3 regions of the Arthrobacter sp. D3-18 genome follow, and region 3 is predicted to be linked to each of the others. Evidence: riboswitches for the same ligand, from Rfam matches in the RefSeq annotation. Region 3 holds a riboswitch; each other region holds the start of a gene.

Region 1 (2,258 bases), 1.7 Mb from region 3:
CTGACGCTGACAAGGCCGCTGAGGAAGCAATCCGCGGTCAACTTTCCCGCTCACGTCCGCGGGACGCGGTCCTCGGCGAGGAGTTCGGCAGCAGCGGTCACGGTTCACGTCGCTGGATCATCGACCCCATCGACGGAACCAAGAACTTTGTCCGCGGCGTCCCGGTATGGGCAACGTTGATCGCCCTCGTGGATGAAGGGGAACCTGTGGTGGGCGTAGTGAGTGCGCCTGCGCTGGGCAAGCGATGGTGGGCAGCCAAGGACATGGGCGCCTACATGGGCCGCTCCCTGGCCTCGGCAACGCGGCTCAAGGTGTCCAACGTTTCCCGCCTGGCCGACGCCTCCATGTCATATTCCAGCCTTTCGGGGTGGAAGGAACGCGGCAACCTGGATGAATTTCTGGGGCTGACGGAAGACATCTGGCGGACCCGCGCCTATGGTGATTTCTGGTCGTATTGCCTCGTAGCCGAGGGTGCAGTGGATATCGCCTGCGAGCCTGAACTGAACCTGTACGATATGGCAGCACTCGTCCCGATCGTCACCGAGGCAGGCGGCCGTTTTACTTCCTTGGAAGGAGAAGATGGTCCGTTTGGCGGTAACGCCCTGGCCACCAACTCGATCCTGCACTCCGAGGTCCTCAAGCGGCTAAATCCCGGACTGGACGACCTTCTCTGAGATGTCCATGCCTCGCCAGCCAAGCGGAGGGCGGAATATTCAACGGCGGATGACCCCTTTTGGTGGTCTCCGCCGTTTTTTATTCGGCGAAGAAGGGATTTCGCATTCGACGTAACAAAGGGCTTAACAAAAGGCAGCGGCTTTGGAAGCGTCCCCGGACGTGCCTTAGCCTTTTTTACAGGTCACGAGTGCCAGCGCTAAACCCCGGTTTGCTGGCCGGCAACCCTCCATTCGCGGTGGGGTGCCCCGGGTGACGACCCGGCCGGTCCGGAACGGATGCGGCAAGCGCGGATCTCCCTATGGGGGTCCCTCTTGAGTGAGGTTCCATGAGCACTGTCACGTTCAACCCCAACACCATTCCGTCCTTTGTTGAAGAATCCGCAGCAGAGACGACCACCGCTGCGCGTCCGCTTGCCGCGGTCACTGGCGCTGAGCTGCAGGCTCCGCTGATTCAGGGTGGCCACGTGCGCTACGCAAACTTGGACTACGGCGCCTCGGCTCCCGCCTTGACCATAGTTTCGGCCTACCTCAACGAGGTCCTGCCCTACTACGCCAGCGTTCACCGTGGTGCCGGGTATGCCTCCCAAATCAGCACGTCGGTGTACGAGAACTCGCGGAACATCGTCCGTGATTTCGTCGGCGGGCGGGCTGATGACTCAGTGATCTTCACACGGAACACCACGGACTCCTTGAACCTCCTGGCCGGATGCCTCCCGCAGGTGGACGGCGAATTCGCCGGCCAGGTCCTGTACTTGGACATCGAGCACCACGCCAACTTGCTTCCGTGGCAAGGAGTCCCCCACCGCAGCGTCGTCGCCGCACCAACCCTGGCCGAAACGGTGGAAAAGCTCGAGGCCGAACTTGCCCAAGGCGGGGTTAGCCTGCTGGCTGTTACCGGCGCCTCGAACGTGACGGGGGAGATTCTGCCCATCGCCCGTCTTGCTTCGCTTGCCCACGAATACGGCGCACGGATCGTGGTGGACGCTGCGCAGCTCGCACCGCACCGCCGGATCAACATCACCGAGACGGACGTCGACTACATCGTCTTCTCGGGACACAAGCTCTATGCCCCCTTCGGCGCGGGCGTCGTGGTGGGTCGCCCGGACTGGCTCGACGCCGGCATACCGCACCTTGCCGGAGGCGGCGCGGTACGTGAAGCGCGCCTGGACTCAGTCAGCTGGGCCACGGGCCCGGCGCGCCACGAGGGCGGCTCCCCCAACGTGCTGGGCGCGGCGACACTTGCTCGCGCCACCCAAGTCCTCGCAGGGCTGGACCAGGACGCGTGGCACGCCCACGAGTCCGCCATCCGCTCGTACCTGGTGAAGGGCCTGGAAGCCATCGATGGCGTGACAGTCCACAAGATCTTCGCTGACTCCCTGGACACCATCGGCGTGGTCAACTTCTCCGTAGAAGGTTTCGACGCAGGACTGGTCGCGGCCTACCTGGCGGCCGAGCACGGCGTTGGCCTCCGTGATGGCCGGTTCTGCGCCCACCCCCTCCTCAAACGCCTGGGACTCCCCTCCGGATCCCTGCGCGCCAGCTTCGGCGTCGGCTCCCGGCTGGAGGACGCCACGAGGCTGCTCG
Region 2 (2,258 bases), 450 kb from region 3:
TTCCCGCGACTGTGCAGGGAAGTAGAGCCTGTCGCTGTCCACCGCGGCCACGAAGAACTCAGCCGTGGTGCGCGACAACGCCTGTTCCAGGGAGCCGCGGCCACGCGTGACGTCATGGGACATCAGGGCTTCGGTGATGGCGATGTAGCTGTTGGCATCAAAACGGCGGACCAGCTTTGTTCCCTGGTGGTCCAAGTAGCTTTCCACCTGGTAGCGGCCACGCTCCCCCAACACTGCGGCGGCGAGTGGTGTCTCCTGGTGCTGGGCTTCCCTGCCAAAGCGGAAATCCAGCTCCAAGGCTGAGCGGTAAGTGATGTGGGCGATGCGTCGGGCCAGTGCCAAACCATGTTCAGGTGCAGTGCCGCCGTAATAGTCGCCGTTTTTGAAGTTCGGGTCCTGCCGGATGGCCAAGGTTTGGGCCTGCGCGAAGGCGATCTGCTCGGCCGTGCTGTAGGCGCCCACCGAGATTACGGCGCAGCGTTTGACCCTGTCAGGGAACGTAACAGCCCATTCAAGGGCCCTGGCACCTCCCATTGAACCCCCCAAAACGGCGTGCCAGGCATCAATTCCCAAGGCATCGGCGAGGCGTGCCTCAGCCTCCGTGCTGTCGCGCAGCGTGACCAACGGGAAACGTGAGCCCCAAGGACGTCCGTCCGGTGCTTCCGATGATGGGCCGGTACTGCCATAACAACCGCCCACGATGTTGATGGAGATGACGAAGAACTTGTTGGTGTCGATGGTGGCACCCGGCCCAACCAGTTGCTCCCACCAACCTTCCTCGTCGGTGGCTCCACGGGCTACGTGAGTGCTGCCCGTCAGCGCGTGCTGGATAAGCACGGCATTGGAGGCATCGGCGTTCAGTTGTCCCCAGGTCTCATACGCGAGGACGACGTCGGGGAGGAATCCGCCGGCTTCAAGTTCCAACGGCCCGATACCGGCGTACTTGACGGTTCCGTCTTCTTCTCCGGATTTTGGAAGGGCTGTAGCAGTAATGGTCATTCCTTTGACACCTTAACCTCGCGCTTGCCCGTCGCCTTGCGTGCGAACAGGCCAGGTCTTCACCCGGGGCACCCCACCGCGGAGGAGGGTTGCCGGCCAGCAAGCCGGGGCTGTGTGCTGGCACTCATGACCTAATACGAAGAGTCTAGGAAATGCAGGGCGGTTCTGGCGAAGAATGTGACAACAGTGTGACGGTTTGGGGTGACTTCGTTCACGAACGAGCACCCGTAACTGCCGCCCGGCGAATAATCGTCGACGCGGGCGGCAGTCGGGCTGATACTTTGGGTCGCGGCGTTAGGCGCCCTTGGCAGCCCGGAAGCCGGCTTCGAGGTCGGCGATGATGTCATCGACATGCTCGATGCCCACGGACAAGCGCACGAGGCCAGGGTTGACGCCGGCAGCCACCTGCTGTTCCACCGTCAATTGGCTGTGGGTAGTCGACGCCGGGTGGATGACCAGCGAGCGGACATCACCGATGTTGGCAACGTGCGAGTGCAGCTCCAGGCCGTCCACGAAGCGCTTGCCCGCTTCTACGCCGCCCTTGATGTTGAAGGCCACGATGGCACCCGTGCCCTTGGGACCGTACTTCCGGCCTCGGTCATACCACGGGCTGGACGGCAAGCCCGCATAGGCGACCGATTCGACGTCGTCGTGGTTTTCCAGCCATTCGGCCACCTTGGTGGCGTTGGCAACGTGGCGTTCCACGCGCAGGCTCAAGGTCTCCAGGCCCTGGGCAATGAGGAAGGCGTTGAACGGGGACACGGCAGAGCCGAGATCCCGAAGCAACTGCACGCGTGCCTTGAGGATGTAGGAGAGGTTGGCGCCCAGTGCACCGTCCTTGCCCAGGTCCCGGGCGTAGACCAGGCCGTTGTAGCTGGGGTCAGGGGTATTGAAGCCAGGGAAGCGCTCCGGGTCCTTGCCGAAGTCAAAGTTGCCGGAGTCCACAATCACACCGGCGATTGCGGAACCATGACCACCGAGGTACTTGGTTGCGGAGTGGACCACGATGTCCGCTCCCCACTCGATGGGACGGATCAGGTAGGGCGTGGACAGGGTGTTGTCGACGATGAGGGGCACGCCGGCCTCGTGGGCGGTGCGGGCGATGCCTTCGATGTCCAGCACGTCCTGCCGGGGGTTGGACACCACCTCACCGAAGAACAGCTTGGTGTTCGGCTGGACGGCGTCCCGCCACTGGTCCAGGTTGTCCGGGTCCTCCACGAACGTGACCGAAATGCCGAACTTCTTCAGCGTGTGCGCCA
Region 3 (2,258 bases):
TACGGCTTCGCAGGCGCCCTCATCGGCATGGCCGCCAGCGTGGCCCTCTCCGGCGTCGAAATCGCTGCCAAGGACGACGTCTACGCAGAGGTCGCTACCCGGCTCCTGCCCATCGGCATCGGCGGCTTGGTGCTTGCGGCAGCTGTGGCCGCCATGATGTCCACGGCGTCAGGCGCACTGATTGCTGCAGCAACAGTTGCCCGCGCAGACGTTATGCCTTTCGTTGCCAGCTGGTTCGGCAAGAAGGTAGACACCTCCGACTCCGACAACCCTGAGCACGACGTCAAGGCCAACCGTTACTGGGTCCTCGGACTGGGTATCGTTGCAATCATCATCGCCATCTCCACCAAGGATGTGGTGGCCGCACTGACCATTGCCTACGACATCCTGGTTGGTGGCCTCCTCGTAGCCATCATCGGCGGCTTGGTCTGGAAGCGTGGAACAGGCATCGCGGCTGCATGGTCCATGGCGGCAGGATCAGTGATAACCCTCGGAACCATGATCATCCTTGAGATCAACGCCGAAGTTCCCCTCGATGGCATCTACGCCAACGAACCCATCTACTTCGGTTTGATTGCCTCGGCTTTGGTGTACGTTGTGGTCTCCTTGGCGAGCAAGCCCACGGATCCGGCAGTCATGAAGGCTTGGACGGACCGCGTTGCCGGCACCCGAGTGGCCGAGGAAGAGCTCACCACCCCCGCTTCCTAGGCTGGCACTAAGCAAGGTTCAGGAAACAAGTAAGGTTCGACGGCGGCGCCTCCCCTTTTCGGGGCGGCGCCGCCGTTGCGTTATGTCCGGGAAGCATGCGTTGGAAGGCCCGCTCTACACACCAAAACCACCCCAAAGCGCGCAAAGCAGGCCCCACAACGCACACCCTCCGTTGGAAGGCCCGCTCTACACACCAAAACCACCCCAAAGCGCGCACACCGGGCCCCGCAACACACCCCACCAGTTGGAAGGCCCGCTCTACACACCAAAACCACCCCAAAGCGCGCACAGCAGGCCCCGCAACACAGCAGGCCCCGCAACACAGCAGGCCCCACAACAACACACCACACCCCCCAACGGGGCCCGGACAGCTATGGGATAGGGTGGTCCCAGCTTCAAGAGATGTGGTGCCAAGCTCCGACTGGCCACACACCAACCCCATGTTCACGGGTGGTTCGGATGAGGAAGCGGCCCGTCCCGGACCAGAGACAACCGAGCGGGCAAGAGCACTCCCCCAAGGAGCAGTCCCTTGCCGTACCAAGGCGATACCACTCAGGTAAACACAACGTCAGCGCGCACCCTCGCCAAAACCGCCACACGAACAGTGGCGGTGATTCCCGCCGTCGACCTCTTCCTGGGCACGGTGACCATCACTGCCAAGGCTGGAACCGAGCAGTTCAGACATGCCCAACCGCAACTTATCGCGCAGGCGTTGGCGCAAGCCGTCCGGCCGACGAGCTGGTGTGAGTCGTCCAAGACCCTAACGGTGACTGTTGCCGCCGTCGGCAAACGGGCGGGCCTCCAACGTCACTTCACACTGAGGCACGAGGAACAGGCTTAGATTTCCTCGTCTTCCTCGCGGAACTCTTCGGTTTCGTCAAGGGGGACAACGCGTTCGTCGTCCTCGGGGACGTCGACTTCCTCCACCCAGGGCTCGTCCACTTCCTGGTCTTCGGCGTAGTCGTAGGCCGGGTCGGACTCAATGGTTGTCCGTTCCGGGTAGTTGGCGTGTGATTCGGTGGTGTTCATGGTGCAACCTCCGTCTCTTGGGCCTGTTCTGGTGGGCGCTTCAGCCCGTTGACCCGAATGCAGGAATCCAGTGGCGGGAGGGTCCCACCCCTGTCCTTCCATCTGAGCACCGGCACAGGCGAGGGTCAAGGAAATTACGGTGCACCGAACATTCCAGTTACGGAATACCAGCCAAAAATCCGCGCGGATAAGCGGTAGTGTGGGGCGTGCAATGGGGCCGCAACTACCCCACCAAGCACAGGAGACAAAGTGCAGATGCACCAGGAATCCCATAGTTCGTCGAGCTCCGCTCCGGACCCAACCCCCGAATCAGCAGCCGCCGAAAACGCCGCGACTCAGCCAGCGACGCCCTCGCATGCGGACATCCGCCGGTGGCGCCAGTACCTGGCCGATGAGCGTGCCGAGGCCGCCGTCTACCGCGAACTGGCGCAGCGACGCGACGGCGAAGAACGCCAAATCCTGCTCGCCCTGGCCGAAGCCGAAGGCAGGCACGAAGCCCATTGGCTCAAGCTTCTTGGCGA

The links. Region 3 has a riboswitch for S-adenosylmethionine ahead of M1D89_RS17975 (hypothetical protein). Riboswitches for the same ligand answer to the same signal wherever they lie in the genome.
Region 1: it holds a riboswitch for S-adenosylmethionine, as region 3 does, so the genes downstream of both, M1D89_RS10265 (aminotransferase class V-fold PLP-dependent enzyme) here and M1D89_RS17975 (hypothetical protein) in region 3, are expected to answer to the same signal.
Region 2: it holds a riboswitch for S-adenosylmethionine, as region 3 does, so the genes downstream of both, metX (homoserine O-acetyltransferase MetX) here and M1D89_RS17975 (hypothetical protein) in region 3, are expected to answer to the same signal.

The regions. Positions count from the first base shown of each region.
Region 1 is NZ_CP096440.1:1,750,680-1,752,937, reverse strand. It holds gene hisN (histidinol-phosphatase) at 1-674, shown strand, start outside; SAM riboswitch class IV at 855-968, shown strand; gene M1D89_RS10265 (aminotransferase class V-fold PLP-dependent enzyme) at 1,001-2,258, shown strand, end outside.
Region 2 is NZ_CP096440.1:2,999,579-3,001,836, forward strand. It holds gene metX (homoserine O-acetyltransferase MetX) at 1-999, opposite strand, end outside; SAM riboswitch class IV at 1,015-1,131, opposite strand; gene M1D89_RS16025 (bifunctional o-acetylhomoserine/o-acetylserine sulfhydrylase) at 1,294-2,258, opposite strand, start outside.
Region 3 is NZ_CP096440.1:3,453,255-3,455,512, forward strand. It holds gene M1D89_RS17970 (sodium:solute symporter family protein) at 1-708, shown strand, start outside; SAM riboswitch class IV at 1,102-1,221, shown strand; gene M1D89_RS17975 (hypothetical protein) at 1,238-1,549, shown strand; gene M1D89_RS17980 (hypothetical protein) at 1,546-1,737, opposite strand; gene M1D89_RS17985 (VIT1/CCC1 transporter family protein) at 1,993-2,258, shown strand, end outside.